Linked DNA regions of Rosistilla oblonga. Each later gene encodes a partner of the first gene's protein in a complex. Links are inferred from orthologs where the notes say so. Each region holds a gene or a part of one and is shown on either strand. Other genes may lie near its edges. The genes, in order: nusB and rpsJ.

Evidence for each region.
Region 2: the proteins of nusB (region 1) and rpsJ are in contact, whole or in part, in a solved structure (PDB 3D3B), measured with the Escherichia coli proteins. The link is inferred for Rosistilla oblonga from one-to-one orthologs.

What each region holds. Positions count from the first base shown.
Region 1 is NZ_CP036292.1:1,562,315-1,568,692, forward strand. Bases 3,037-5,950 are described here. They hold nusB (transcription antitermination factor NusB), read right to left. Parts: upstream 4,745-5,950; coding sequence 4,328-4,744; downstream 3,037-4,327. Other genes in these bases: CA51_RS05600 (O-antigen ligase family protein), read right to left, coding at 3,037-4,121; CA51_RS05610 (lipopolysaccharide biosynthesis protein), read left to right, coding at 4,981-5,950. Outside these bases: aroE (shikimate dehydrogenase), read left to right, coding at 1-1,122; CA51_RS05595 (redoxin domain-containing protein), read right to left, coding at 1,269-2,540; more of CA51_RS05600, read right to left, coding at 2,721-3,036; more of CA51_RS05610, read left to right, coding at 5,951-6,378. UniProt on the Escherichia coli protein: Part of the processive rRNA transcription and antitermination complex (rrnTAC). The complex forms an RNA-chaperone ring around the RNA exit tunnel of RNA polymerase (RNAP).
Region 2 is NZ_CP036292.1:6,100,468-6,108,591, reverse strand. Bases 2,730-5,410 are described here. They hold rpsJ (30S ribosomal protein S10), read right to left. Parts: upstream 4,392-5,410; coding sequence 4,068-4,391; downstream 2,730-4,067. Other genes in these bases: CA51_RS21620 (Gfo/Idh/MocA family protein), read left to right, coding at 4,710-5,410; rplC (50S ribosomal protein L3), read right to left, coding at 3,111-3,782; rplD (50S ribosomal protein L4), read right to left, coding at 2,730-3,123. In the rest of the region: rpsC (30S ribosomal protein S3), read right to left, coding at 1-303; rplV (50S ribosomal protein L22), read right to left, coding at 419-775; rpsS (30S ribosomal protein S19), read right to left, coding at 787-1,053; rplB (50S ribosomal protein L2), read right to left, coding at 1,145-2,005; rplW (50S ribosomal protein L23), read right to left, coding at 2,105-2,443; more of rplD, read right to left, coding at 2,449-2,729; more of CA51_RS21620, read left to right, coding at 5,411-6,014; CA51_RS21615 (DUF1559 family PulG-like putative transporter), read left to right, coding at 6,189-8,124. UniProt on the Escherichia coli protein: Involved in the binding of tRNA to the ribosomes. Part of the processive rRNA transcription and antitermination complex (rrnTAC). The complex forms an RNA-chaperone ring around the RNA exit tunnel of RNA polymerase (RNAP).

The DNA.
Region 1 (6,378 bases):
GCGAATTGCGTCGAGGATACGTTCCGGATGATGGAGCTTGTCAAAAACTCCGACGTCCCGACGATCGGGATCTGCATGGGCGACCTGGGGACTCCGACGCGGATCCTGCAGGGAAGCTGGGGATCGCCGCTGACCTTCGCGTCGATCGATTCGGAGCGGACGATGGCGCCGGGCCAAGTCGGTTGGAAGGAGATGCTGCGGTTGTACGATGCCGACAACATCAACGCCGATACGAACCTGTTTGGTGTGATCGCCGATCCGGTCGGGCACAGCTACAGCCCGTTGATTCACAACGCCGGCTTCAAGCACCAACAACTCAACAATCGTTACCTGCCGTTTCGCGTTCCTCCCGAAGATCTCGACTTCTTCATGGAGAACTGCCAGCGGATGGGGATCAAGGGGCTCAGCGTCACCATCCCTCACAAAGAAGAGGTGATGGAGTACCTGACCGAAATCGAGGCTTCGGCGCACGAGATCGGCGCGGTCAATACGATCGTCTTCGATGGCGACAAGCGTCGCGGTTTCAACACCGATTACCGCGCGGCGATGGATTGTTTGATGGAGTCGGTCGAGCACGATGCTTCGTCGGACGAACCGCTTCGCGGCAAGACGGCGTTGCTGTTGGGAGCCGGCGGTGTCTGCCGAGCGATCGCTTGGGGACTGCGGCAGCGCGGTGCGAACATCATCGTCACCGGAAGAAGTCCGGCGCGGGCCGAAGCTTTGGCCGCATCGGTCGGCGGCAACTCGATCGCTTGGGAAAACCGACACGATCCCGAGGTCGATATCTTGATCAACGGTACGCCGTTGGGAATGTATCCCAACCTCGACCAATCGCCTTACGATGGCCGCCAACTGCGAGCCGAAACGACGGTCTTCGAAACGATCTACAATCCGGGCCAAACGCTGCTGGTCAAGCTGGCGCGGCAAAAGGGATGCAAGATCGTCACCGGCGTCGATATGTTCATCCGCCAGGCAGCCTATCAATACAAGCTGTTCACTGGCAAGGAACCGCCGATCGCCGTGATGCGACAAGCCTTGGCTCGCGCTGTGAATCCCGCTCAGACTTGGGATGCGACCGAAGCGGCCAACGCCGACCAAGACGGCGACGACGAAGAGAGCTGAGATCCCGCGAGGCCGCGTGTTTGACGCGACCTTTGATCATCGATCCGCGAGGTTCAAAACGATCCGCGATCGGCAAGGCTCTCTTCCCAGCGGGAGGAGAGCCTCGTCAGCTGATCGCATGCTTGACTGCAAAGCCGTTGGCCGGCTTATTCTTTGCTCTCGACCAAGCTTTCGCCCTTGGAGAGGACCGACAGTTCGGTCGTCAATTGCTCGCGGAGATTCTCCAGCGACTGGAAGCCGAGGTGAACGTTTTCAACTTTGCCCGACTTGCCAATCATCACGGTCATCGGAAACCCGGTGACTTGGTAGGTCATCGCAATCGATGAATCCTCGTCGCGAGCGACGGTGATCGCCAGCTTCGACTGCTTCAAGAAGGCTTCGATCTCCGCCTTCGATTCGGCGTTGTTGATCGCGTACAAAACGACGCCTTTGTCTTTGAACTCCTCGGCGACTTCCGCGATCACTGGCATCGCCAATCGGCACGGGCCACACCAGGTTGCCCAGAAGTCGAGGATCACGACGTCTTTGCCGAGGTGCTTGGACAGCTTCAGGGTCGAATCGTCCATCAGCGGGGCTTCGAAATCAGGAGCGGGTTTGCCGACCAACGGGTGCGGTCCGCCTTCCATCGATTCGACCAAAGCTTCGACCGAAGCGAAGGCCTTGGCATCTTTAGGAGCTTCGAATTTGAAGGTGTCCGGACCGCCTTCGGCCCATTCCCACTTTTCAACGACGACGTTGACGACGAACTTAAACCCAGGAGTCTTCTGGACCTGCGGGTTGGCTCGCTTGATAAGTTCAGTCATGTCGATCAGCATCCCGGCCAGTTTGGGTTGCTTGCCGTCGGTGATCGTCAATTGGACAAAGCTGTCGTCGGCGCGATTCAGCTGCAACGTCTTGCCAGCTGGTTTGGCGTCCCCTTCGGGTTTGACCAATTCGACGCTGGTGACGTCGGTCAACAGGCTTTCGCGAGCCGATTCGCTGGGGATCGTCATCGCCAACAGAGCGTCGATGATCGGTCCGCCGGGCATGCCGGGTTCGACGATCAGATCGGCCAACGTGGCGGGGCTGTCTTTGGAGATGTAGGCGTCGGGGGTGACCAACATGTTCAACATCTTGCCGTCGGAAATGATGTCGACGTTCAGTTCTTCGCTGTCGACCCGGAGAGCGAACTTGTTAGGGAGTGCCGATGCGGCGGAGTAATCGGTCTTGGTTTCGAAGACAACTTGGCCTTCGGAGAAAACTTGTTCGCTGGTCTTAAATACGGCGGTGACCGCTTTGGCCGCTTTGATCTGATCGACAAACGCGGACAGTACAGGGGCTGCCTCGGGCGAGACCTTGGCCGGTTCCTGCGCGCTGAGCGAGCTGGCGGCAATGGCAAACAAGCCTGCGAGGGCCGGGGCCAGGTGGCGAGTAAACATCACTTGAATTCCTGTCAAAGGTTCTTTGGTGGGAGGTTTGGCTGGGCCGATCGCATTGCAGTCGATGGGCTGCCGTCGGTTGGTTCCGTGCCCATTCCTAACTGGTGTGCAAGGAGGGAGTTCCGTCAATCTTAGACGATCCCGACGCCCGAACCTATGCCGATGGAAGCGATTTCGAATTTATCGGCTGGTCGCCGGTTGGCGAAGAATCGCAGCCGGACGCTGTTGAGCCAAGTTCCGCTGGGGCAAGCGGCCGTCGACGGTGTCGACCGACACTGTCAGTCCGGCGACATAAAAAAGATACATATTCAGCATCGGGATGATCGACACATCCTGAAACATGCCGTTGAGCAGATAGCTGCTGACGGTCGCCAGCATCAGCAGGCCGATGTTTTGTGCCTCGGGACAGGCCGACGAACTGCGGGCGATCTGCCAGCCGGTAAATCCCCAGCAGATGACCAGGATGGTGAACAGACCTGCGCCGATCAGGCCGCTGTCGACCAGGTACGACAGCAGGACGTTGTGCTGATGGTAGGGCGTTGCTTTGCGGAGCGGCATCTCCCACTGAGGGGCCTGCGCGTACTCTTGGTTGAAATCGAAATAGTGCCCGTACCCGACGCCGCACAGCGGATGGTCTTTGAAAATTTCCCAAGCGATGATCGCCAGCATCGGTCGCAATTCGATCGATTCCGCCGCAGCGCTGGCCGACAGATTTTTGTCGCGTTTGAGATGGAGGATCTTGTCGCCAAAGCCGATCGCGATGACTGCCGCCAAGACGATCGCCGACGCGACCGCCCAGATTCGTAGCCCCCGGGAGATCCGATTCATCTGCGACAGCGAAACCGCAGCGGCTGCGGCGATCCAAACGCTACGGGTGAGCGTCGCATAGACGCCGCCGGCGGCTGCCAGCATCGCAAACCCATACCCGAACTTGGCGATACGGTTCCGTTGCTGAAACGCCAACAACATCGCGGCGAACGCAATCGACAACAGGAATCCATTGCCGGTTGGGTTCAGCAGCGGCCCGCGTCCACGCCCCAGAAATTCGACGAATTCGGGATCGATGATAAAGCGAGGGAAGATCACCGCCTTCAATTCCGCTTTTTCGGCTAGCGCGGTCAGCCCCAGATAGATCCCCAGCCCGATGAAGGTCCGCTGCACGATGCGCAGTTCGCGTCGCGACAGGCGTGAGAACCGGGCGACGAAATAGGTCCCCAGCGGCAGGAAGGCGTAGAAGATCCAGCGAGCGAGTGGTTCGGTCCCCGATCGGGGCGCGTCGGTTGTCATCAGGCTCAGCAGAAGCCAGCCGACGAAGGCGACGATCAACCAATCCATCCGGTTCATTTCGATCGGCCGGGTGCCGTCGCGGAGGCAGCGAACCACAAACAGTCCCAGCATGGCAAACCACAGGATGCGGTCGATGCTGAATTGGATCGGGCCGTTGATCGCAAAGAAGTTGGGGCCGAAGACCGTTCCGATGATCAAAACAGCCAGGACCAGCATTTGCAGCGAGACGCGGTGCGCAAGGTAGATACCCCACACTCCTGCGGCTAATGCAAACAGTAATCCTAAGAATTCCACCCGTCCTCTCCGGCAATCGAATCGTCACTCCAATGGTGCGATCAAACCTAGCTGCCAGAATCGAATGAGGGCGGGAAACTTAGGGCAAGAACCAAAAACTGCGACAACTTTTTAATGGGATCGCCTGACTTTGTGGCAGTTTCTCACAGGTAGCGTGCCGATTCTTGCAGCTGAAGTTAAACAGGGCGTTTCCGGGCGCGATTCGCCTACCGGGCCGCCTGTTTGCTTTCGCTGAGAATTCGATCGAGGATTCCGTTGACGAAACCGCGACTCTTGCGATCGCCGTACCGCTTGGCTATTTCGATCGCTTCGTTGATCGCGACTCGCCCGGGGGTTTTGCCGAAGACGATTTCGTAGATCCCCAATCGCAAGATATTGCGGTCGATGACTGCCATCCGGCTGATCGACCAATTGGACGAGTGTCTGGCGAGGAGCGAATCGATTTGTCCGCGATTATTCATGACTCCGCCCAGCAGCGAGCGAGCGAAGTCCGACAGAGCTGGGTGATTCCGCATCCGCGTTTCGATGAACTGATCGCGATCGCTGCGCGAACGCTCGGTTCCGAAATCGTATTCATATAAGAGCTGTAACGTGACTTCACGCGCTCGCCGACGAGTTGCCATAAGATCCAAATTCTGAAGTTGCTGATGTTGGGCCGTAAGTTAAGCACGCAATAACGTTTGCGCAAAGGGCCCTGCGATGATTGTCGCATCGGCTGCGGTGGTGTTGAAACCGATGCAATCCGAACGTTCATCAATTTTCGCTTGCCGTGAAAATATTTCCAGCCAAGCGTCCTAGAAAAGCAAGACTAGATTTATTCAGCAAAATTCCCATCCGTTATCCGAATGTCCGTGCCTCCATGGATTCATCCAATCCCGCGATCCCTGCATCTGAAAATGTCCAGCCCGAGGCGCGAGAGCCGTTTTTGGCCGATTCGCTTGCCGTAGGGCTGTTGGTTTCGCTGTCGATGACCGTGGTGCAGCGAGCCGTCGGGTTCGCCCGTAGTATCGGATTCTGCAAGTTTCTCGACGAAGAAACGCTGGGCCAGTGGGCGATGGCGCTCTGTTTTATCAATCTGATCACGCCGATCTTTCTGCTCGGTTTGCCGGGATCGATCGTCCGCTACGTCGAACATTTTCGTCGCCGCGGCCAATTGCAGGCCTTTATCTACCGGATCGTGTTTGGGACCGCCGTGTTGACGCTGCTGGCTGCGGTGTCGATGTTGGTTTGCCCTGGGCGATACGCCGAGTTGATCTTTCGCGACCCCAACGTCGTCCAGCCGGTGTTTGCTCTAGCGACCTGTTTGGTGGCGACGATCATCTTCAATTTCATGGAGCATTTGGTCAGCGGATTGCGGCAGGTTCGCGTCGCGTCGCTGATGCAGTTCGTGCACAGCGTCGGCTTTACCCTGCTGGCGATCAGCTGGATGGCGATCGGCGGCGGAGTTTCAGGGCTGATCCTGACCTTTGCTGCGGCGGCGATGTTGGGATGTGTCCCGGCGGCTTGGGTGCTGATGAGGAATTGGTCGGGGCTGCAGCGGTCGGATGACCCGCTGACGCATCGTTCTTTGGCGCGGCGGATCGCTCCTTATGCGGCTTCGCTGTGGGCGATCAATCTGATCGGCAACCTGTTCGATTTGTCGGACCGCTACATGATCCTGCACTTCAGCGTCGGTGGGCCCAGCGTCGGGCAAGCGATGGTCGGCGAGTATTTCAGCGCGCGGCTGCTGCCGATCTTTTTGCTCAGCCTGGGGACTCTGATCGGCGGTTCGTTGATGCCTTATCTGACGGCCGACTGGGAATCGGGGCGGAAGCGTCGGGTGAACCTGCGGCTTCGCAAAACGTTGTTGCTGCTCTCGGGAGCGTTTGCGTTTGGTTCGGCGGTGGGAATGTTGATCGCCCCATGGATGTTCAACAATCTATTGGACGGTCGTTATACGCAGGCGCTCGCTGTGATGCCGATCGCGTTTGTCTTCTGCGCCTGGAGCGGGCTGATCATCGTCGCTGAGAATTACCTGTGGTGCGCCGAGAAGGGGAAACTGATCGGCATCGCGCTGACGCTCGGCTTGCTGGCAAACATTCTGCTCAATCGGCTGCTGCTGCCGACGATGGGGCTATACGGAGCGATGCTTGCCACGGCGATCGCCAACCTCGTCGTGCTACTGATGGTGCTCTACTTTATGTCGACCCAAGGGTTTGTATTCGATCGCTCGATCGGCTTCGCTTTGATCTTGCCGGCGACGCTGCTGGCCGGGCCG
Region 2 (8,124 bases), 4.5 Mb from region 1 along the record:
ACCGGTCAGGTTTTGCAGCTCCTCTTGAAGCAGCTCCACTTCCTGACCCTTCTTACCAATAATTAGACCAGGACGCGCGACAAACATGATCACGCGAACTTCGTCTGTAGTTCGTTCGATTTCAATCCGGTCGATACCCGCGTTGCGGTACTGAGTCCGCTTGGGGTGGTTCTTGATGTGGTCGCGAACCTTCTTGTCTTCAAGCAACAGTTCACCGAACTGTTTCTTCGAAGCGTACCAACGGCTCTTCCAGCCGACAGTAACACCGGTTCGAAACGCAACTGGATTGACTTTTTGTCCCATTAGATCGTATCTCTAAGGTTGGCCAGGTCGCTTGGGAACTGGCATTCTTGTGTCGTATTCAAATCGGAGACCGTAGGATTCCTTGTTTAGAACCGGCCTCAGATCTTATTCGTTGTTAAATCTCATCCAACGGCACTACGCCGACGTGAATGTGGCTCATTCGCTTCTTGATCATGAACGCGGTACCACGGGCACGAGGCCGGATCCGCTTGAACATCGGCCCGCCATCGACGCGAACGTCGTTGACCACCAATTCTTCCACGCCAATGTTGCGGCCGCCGTTTTGATCGGGGTCTTGGGCGTTGCCAATCGCACTGCGGAGAACCTTCTCCAACATGCGAGCACCACGTTGTGGCTGATACTTTAAAATATCCAACGCTTCGTCGGCATACTTACCCCGGATTAGATCCGCAACCAGGCGAACCTTTTGGGCGCTCATGCGACAATAACGATGGGAGGCATTGAATGACATGAATCAAATTCCTACTTCTTCTTGCCGCCGTGACCACGGAATGTGCGCGTCGGAGCAAATTCACCCAATTTGTGACCAACCATATCTTCGCTTACGAGCACCTTCATGTGCTTGCGACCGTCGTGAACCATGAATGTCAAATTGACAAACTCAGGCACGATCGTGCAGGCTCTCGCCCACGTTTTGATTGGCTCCTTCTTGCCTCCTTCAAGCTGCTTCTGCACCTTGGCAAAGACTTTAGGATCAACGAATGGGCCTTTTTTGCTCGAACGACTCATAGTTCTTCGCGTATCTGTTTTGTGTTAACGTGTCGGCGATTCAGATCTGCGACCGGCAAGCTGCCGGTCGTCTCCGATACCGCCCAGAATGTTACTTAATCAATTTCAACTGGCCGTAGCGACGCGATCGGCGGCGACGTACGATCGAGCTGTTGCTCGGTTTACGTCGTTGGCGAGTCGCACCACCCTTGGCATTCTTGCCCTGAGGGCTAACTGGGTGACGCCCACCCTTCGTTCGTCCTTCACCACCACCGTGCGGGTGATCGATCGGGTTCATCGCGGTACCGCGAACGTGTGGACGACGTCCCAACCAACGGGCTCGGCCGGCTTTACCCAGCACAACCTTCATGTGATCGGTGTTGCTAACTTTACCGATGGTCGCACGGCACTTGCTCGACACGCGGCGAATTTCGCCACTTGGCAAGGAGAGCTGAGCCCAATCGGCTTCGCGAGCCATCAATGTTGCTTCGGTTCCAGCCGACCGGCAGAACGATGCACCCGCTCCGGGACGCAGTTCAACACAGCAGACGGTGGTTCCCAAAGGAATGTTTTTCAGTGGCAAGCAATTGCCAACTTTTGGCGGCGCGTCGGGTCCGTTGAGGACGGGATCGCCAGCCGTCAAGCCATCGGGAGCGATGACGTAATGCTTTTCGCCGTCGGCGTACTTCAGCAGTGCAATACGAGCCGAACGGTTTGGGTCGTACTGGATCGAATCGACAGTCGCAGGGATGTTATCCTTGACGCGACGGAAGTCGATGATGCGGTACATCTGCTTGTGTCCGCCACCACGGTGACGTGCAGTGATCTTGCCTTGGTTGTTACGGCCCGCGGTCTTACGCTTCGGACGCAACAAGCGTTTCTCAGGGACTGCACCCTTCGTCAGCTCTTTGAAGTCGCTGACCGACGCGTTGCGACGGCCGGCGGACGTTGGCTTGTATACTCGAATGCCCATGGCGGCGTTACCTAAACGAACTTAACTTTGTTTGTTCCACGCGATTGGCAGTTGTGCCATTCGCGGCTGTTGGCTTCTATGAACTCGCGTTCCGCGATCCTAGAAGAAATCGATTCGGTGTTCCGCATCGAGGGTGACCAGTGCTTTCTTCCAGTCTGCGGAGCGACCCGAGCGGAACTTGAAGCGACGTGGCTTGCCTTTGCGGTTCTGGATGCGAACCTTTTCAACCTTGACGTTAAACAAGTCTTCGACCGCAGCACGGACGTCGTCTTTGTTTGCAGCCTTGTGGATTTCAAATGCGTATTGATTGTTGCGGCTCGCGCGGTGGACACCCTTTTCGGTAACCAGCGGTCGCAGCAAGACTTGGTACGATTCCAGTTGCACACCTTTTTCGCGGTGTGCGTCGAGTCGTACTTGTTGTTCTGTTGTGGTCGACATAATGATTACGAGGCCTCCGCTTCTGATGCACTCTCGTTGTTCTCAGCCGCTTGCTTGAACACGCCGTCGCGGATCCGATCCAACGCGTCTTTGGTGATCAAGATTCGGTGAGGCTTGATAACCGTCAGTGCGTTGAGGTCGGCAACGGGCGAGACGCTAACGCCTGCGATGTTGCGGCCACTCTTGTACGTGTTGACACAGCGACCAGCGGTTGCGACCAATGCGGTCTTGCCGTCGATTCCCAGTGCTTTCAGGATGCCGGCCATCGTCTTGGTCGCTGGCTTGTCAAATTCCAGCTTGTCGATGACGACCAGTTCTTGGTCGATGATCTTGCTGGCGATCGCCATGCGAGTCGCAGCTTGCATCGCCTTTTTAGGCATCTTGTAGCTGTAGTCTCGAGGGCGGATCGCGTGGCCGTGACCACCACCGGTTCGCACGTTGGTGTGCTTGTGACCCATACGGGCGTTACCGGTTCCCTTTTGACGGAACAGCTTCTTCTTGTGACCAGCAACTTCTGCACGAGACTTGGTGCGGTGAGTTCCCATGCGAGCGTTCGCTTGGTACATCACGCACGCATCGTGCAGCAACTGCTTGCTGATTCGTGGTGCAATTACAGCAGGATCGATGTCGTACTTGCCGACTTCGCTGCCACTTGCGTTGTAAATTGTTAGGCTTGCCATCTTTCCAACCTGACCATGTTCGTTTCGCGGATGACAACGTATCCACCAGCCGGACCTGGAACGCCACCGCGTACCATGATCAAATTGTTTTCGGCATCGACACGCACAACCTGAAGGTTTCGTTTTGTGTGCTTCGCATTTCCGTAATGGCCGGCCATGCGACGTCCCTTGAAGGTGCGGCTTGGCGAGGCACTACATCCGGTACCACCAGCGTGACGGTGGACCTTCTTGACACCGTGCGTTGCACGTTGACCGGAGAAGTTGTGTCGTTTCATGACACCCGCGAAACCACGACCCTTGCTAGTGCCGGTGACGTCGACAGCTTTGACTTCTGCAAAAGCATCAACGTTGACTTGTGCACCAACTTCGAGGCCCGATTCGCCACGGATTTCGCGAACAAAGCGTTGCGGCTCGCAATCGGCCTTGGCCATTGGAGCTGCGCCCGACTTGCTGCGGTCGCGTTGTCGCTTGCTGTCTAGCTTGGCGACATGGCCGCGTTCGCTGCGGCTGGCCAATCGGCGAGGCTTATCAGAAAAGCCTAGCTGCACGGCTTGGTAACCATCACGCTCCTGAGTGCGAACTTGCAAAACATTGCATGGACCAGCTTCGAGCACGGTCACGGTGATCGCCGTGCCGTCGTCGGAGTACAACTGCGTCATACCGACTTTGCGTCCGAGGATTCCTCGCGACATGTCAGCCTCGCCTCAACAGTAAGTTCGTGGAGCGTGTTGCTTGACAGGGGCCTTCCGAAGTGACTTCGGCGGTTACCCTGAAGCTTCCGTACAATACGGCGGTTCCAGCGAAATGGTTAAACAAACGGGTAATGCATCGATGCAAGGCAGGGCCTGCACAATGCGATATCTTATTTGAAGCAAACAGGCGAATCGCCCGTTAGTATATAGGGTGTTGCTGCTTAGTCGGCCACGCTCCGCGTGAGCCGCTAACTAGCTAGCGGTTGCCTTGATCTTGATGTCCACACCGGCAGGCAAGCTCAACTTGTTGAGAGCTTCGATCGTCTTAGCGGTGGCTTGGACAATGTCGATCAATCGCTTGTGCGTTCGGATTTCGAACTGCTGACGAGCTTTCTTGTTCACGAATGGCCCAGAGATTACCGTATATCGCTCGATGCGAGTCGGCAATGGGATCGGCCCGTGAACTTCACTGTGAGTCCGCTTCACGGTATCAACTATATCGGCCGCACTCTGGTCCAAGATCGAATGATCGTAGGCTTCCATGCGGATTCGGATGATTTCGTGAGGAGACGCCACGGCAAGTCAGTCCATAAACGATTAAGGCAAATTCTACAGAAAGCTCGGCGATCCGGTTCGGTACGCTGAGCCCGCCCACAACGTGGGAGCGATGAAGATAAGGTTAGCTTCGGCCATCGTCAACGCCAAAGAAGATCTTTTGATTGGAATTTTTCAGACGATCTCTTCGGTGGCCTGTTTTGAGGGCCGTCGAGGGGCTTTGTTTCGGCTGGGTAAAGCGTGACGGGGCGGAGCGAATTCGGTTGAGTCTGGTTGGGTGGTCGGTGTAACTTGGGGGCTTTGAGACTCCCCCCCCATTCTGTTGTAGCGAGTTCTTCCGTGCAAAGCAGCCCCGAAAATTCCCGTCGTCAGTTTCTGAAACGCTCCGCCGCCACGTCGGCGCTTGCCGTCGCAGCGCCATTGGTCGTCGCTCCCCATGTGCTTGGTAAGACTCGCGTCGCACCGAGTGACAAGATTTCATTGGGTGTGATCGGGATCGGGCCGCGCTGTCGGTACGATCTGAAGTCGATGTTGTCGCTCGATGATGTGCAATGCGTTGCTCTGGCCGACGTTCAGCAGTCGCGCCGCGTCGAGGGGAAGAAGTTCATCGATGGCCACTACGGCAACGATGACTGTGTGGTCTACGACGACTTTCGTGAACTCCTAGCGCGTGAGGATATCGACACCGTCATCGTCGCGACTGGCGATCGGTGGCATGCGTCGGCATCGATGTTGGCTGCCGAGGCGGGCAAGGATGTCTACAGTGAGAAGCCCTGTGGGATCACGATCGAGCTGTGTCAGCAGTTGGCTGAAACGATGAAGCGGACCGGTCGCGTGTTCCAAGCGGGGACGCAGCGGCGTAGCGTTCCGAACTTTCAGCAAGCCGTCCAATTGGCTCAGAGCGGTGCGTTGGGCAAATTGCACACGCTTTATGCTTCGGTCTACATTCCCTCGCTGGACAACAGTTGGTTGCCGGGCGAACCGACGCCAGATCGCGAGACCTGTGATTGGAATATGTGGTTGGGCCCGGCGCCGTGGCGTCCTTACAACAGCAAGTACGTGAGCGGTGGCTGGCGTGGGTATCATGATTTTGATTCGGGAGCTCGGCTGTTGGACTGGGGGGCGCATACGGTCGACCTGTGTCAGATGGCAAACGGTTCGGACGACACGTTGCCGGTCGAATACACGCCATCGGAAACGAACATCACCTGCAGGTACGCCAACGGTGTGAAGTTGGTGATCGATTTCTTGAAGGATCCGTTTGGCGATCGGGGGCCGAAGTGGATCACGCGGTTAGGGACCTGCCCTGTCCGATTTGTTGGATCCGAAGGTTCGGTGGAAACCGGCGACAGCGGCGAGATTGTCGTGAAGCCGGCTGACTTGCAAACGCGCGTGGGAGACTACAAACGCGTGGTTGGGCTGGACGTAACGGCGCACGCTCGCGACTTCTTCGATTGTGTGAAGTCTCGCAAAGCGCCGGTTGCCAACGGCGAAGTGATGCGGCGATCCCACGTCGCATGCCACGCTGCAGCCCTCGCCTGGATATTGCAACGCAAGTTGACGCTCGACCCGAAAACCGAAGCGTTCATCGGCGATGACGAAGCGAATCGGCTGCGTTCGCGACCGGTTCGTGATTGGGCCTAGTGCCCCCACATTTGCGTGAGGTTCTCGCTACAATGAGCGGCGGCGGTGAGGAGCGGTGTTACGCTGCTCCGAGCTTTTCCCGCTCTGAAACGTTGGCAAGGTGACTGTGGTGTTGTTGTCACTACGCCTTGTGCTTGCTTGTGATCGAGATAAACACCCTACGGAATTGTCGAGATGAAGACCCGAACTATCTGTCTGCTGTTATTGATTTGGACGCCCTGTCTGGCGTTCGCCCAGGCAGTCACTGCTGTGCCCCTGACGCCCACCACCACCGAGGCTCCGGCGTCTCCCGCGGCGACCGCTCAGCCGGCACAGCCAGCGGCGGAAAAGGAGGCTGCGGCTCCTGAGAGCTACGATTCGTTGGCTCAGCGGAAATCGCAGTTGATCGGCGAGTATCGCGATGCCGAGCAACAGCAACAGTCGGAGCTGGCGATCGAAAAGCTGGCCGAGCTGTTTGCCGTCGAGGTGAAGTTGTTGGAGATGGCGGAGGAGCAGTTGGGGGCTGACAACGTCGACCTGGCGAATGCTTATCGCGCGACGCCGCAAGGGGACGGCAGTCTGTTGGCCTTTTCGCTCTACGAGCTAGGCGACTACAAACGCTCGGCCGAGTTCTACAGCCAGACGCTCAACATCGCTCGTCGGCGGACCGATCTGAAGCTGGAAGTTTATAACGATCTGGTTTGGCTGAACCGTCGCGCTCAGCGTCTTGCGGAAGCGACTCCCGCAGAGATCGAACGCTACAATGCGGCGCTCAAAACGTCGAAAGAAGTAGAGGCCCTGATGGGGGCGAAGCAGTACGACCGCTTGGTGGCGAGCGGCCCTGAGGCGTTGGCCACGCGTCGCGAGATCGCTGGTATCACTCCAAGGCTGGCCAGTGAATACGGAAGTTTGGCAGCTGCATTAGTGAAGACGGGGAAGAACGAAGAGGCCGAGGAAGCCTACGATACGACGCTCGAGATGTATGAGCAGACGTTGGGCAAAGAGACCGTTCGATATGCGACGATCTTGTACAACAAAGCGATCTTTTATCGCGACCTGGACCGCTTGGCCGATGCCGAGGCGGCGCTGTTGGAGACGCGGAGGATCGAAAACCGCTTGGGCGTCGATGTCGAGTCGCAAATGATGACGCTCAACGAGATTGCGGGCTTGTATCGCAAGACGCAGGAGGCGGAGAAGTTCGATGGAATCGTTGGTGAATATCGTCGATTGGAGCGAAATTCGCACCTGGGCTTGGTCGCTCTTCAACGCCATATCCCGCTGGACGCGTATCTCGTTGGCAGTTTCGACCCGGCCGCTCTCGTTGAAGACGAGTCGCTGAAATTTCTGCCGCACGAACTGTTGGCAAGCTTGTCGAGTGGAGCGTTTGGGGTCGATCCTGCTGCGATCCAATCGGCAGTTGGTTTTCTGAGCGTCGCGCCTATCGAACAGGCTCTCTGTTGGGGCGTGCTGTTGAAACCTCTTGTTGGGGAGCAGTTGGCGCTCAAGTTGCCTGTCGAGACAGCTGGTGCGAGCCTCGGCGACTTTAACTATCAAAAGACCGTTGGTGAGTCGGGATTTGTTGCCTGCCACGGGACGCTCGCCGACGGCACGTTGTTTGTGGGAACGGAGGCTGCGCTCAAACAGGTGTTGGCGATGCAGCGAGCCAAGCCCGAGGTTGCCGAAAGCAGCAAATTGAGTCGCCGGCTGCGCGAGATGCATGGCAGCGGCAAAGCCTTGGTCGCGTTTGACATGTCCAAGGTTCAGTTGTTCGCTCAAGCCGTGTTCGCGGAGATGCCTCCCGTGCCGCCACAGCTTGCGAATCTGAAGTCGCTTCCGGATCATCTCGATTCAGCTAGCCTAGTGGTTTCGTTTAAAGAGTCGCCGTACGTGTCGTTGCAGATGCTGCCACGCGCCGATTCGTCCGTTGACAATCTGGGCGCGATCGCTCAACAGGCCTTGGAGTTTGGTGCGAATCAGTTGCTGCAGACAGTCACCGATGGGGTTCAAGCGGCCGGCAGCCCGATCGCTCAGCCAGTGCAGGCTTATCTCGAGCGGGTGATCCGTGCGAAGTACCAGGAGCTGACGCCGCGAGCCGAAGCGGGCCAGTTGGTGATACAAATGGATAACATTC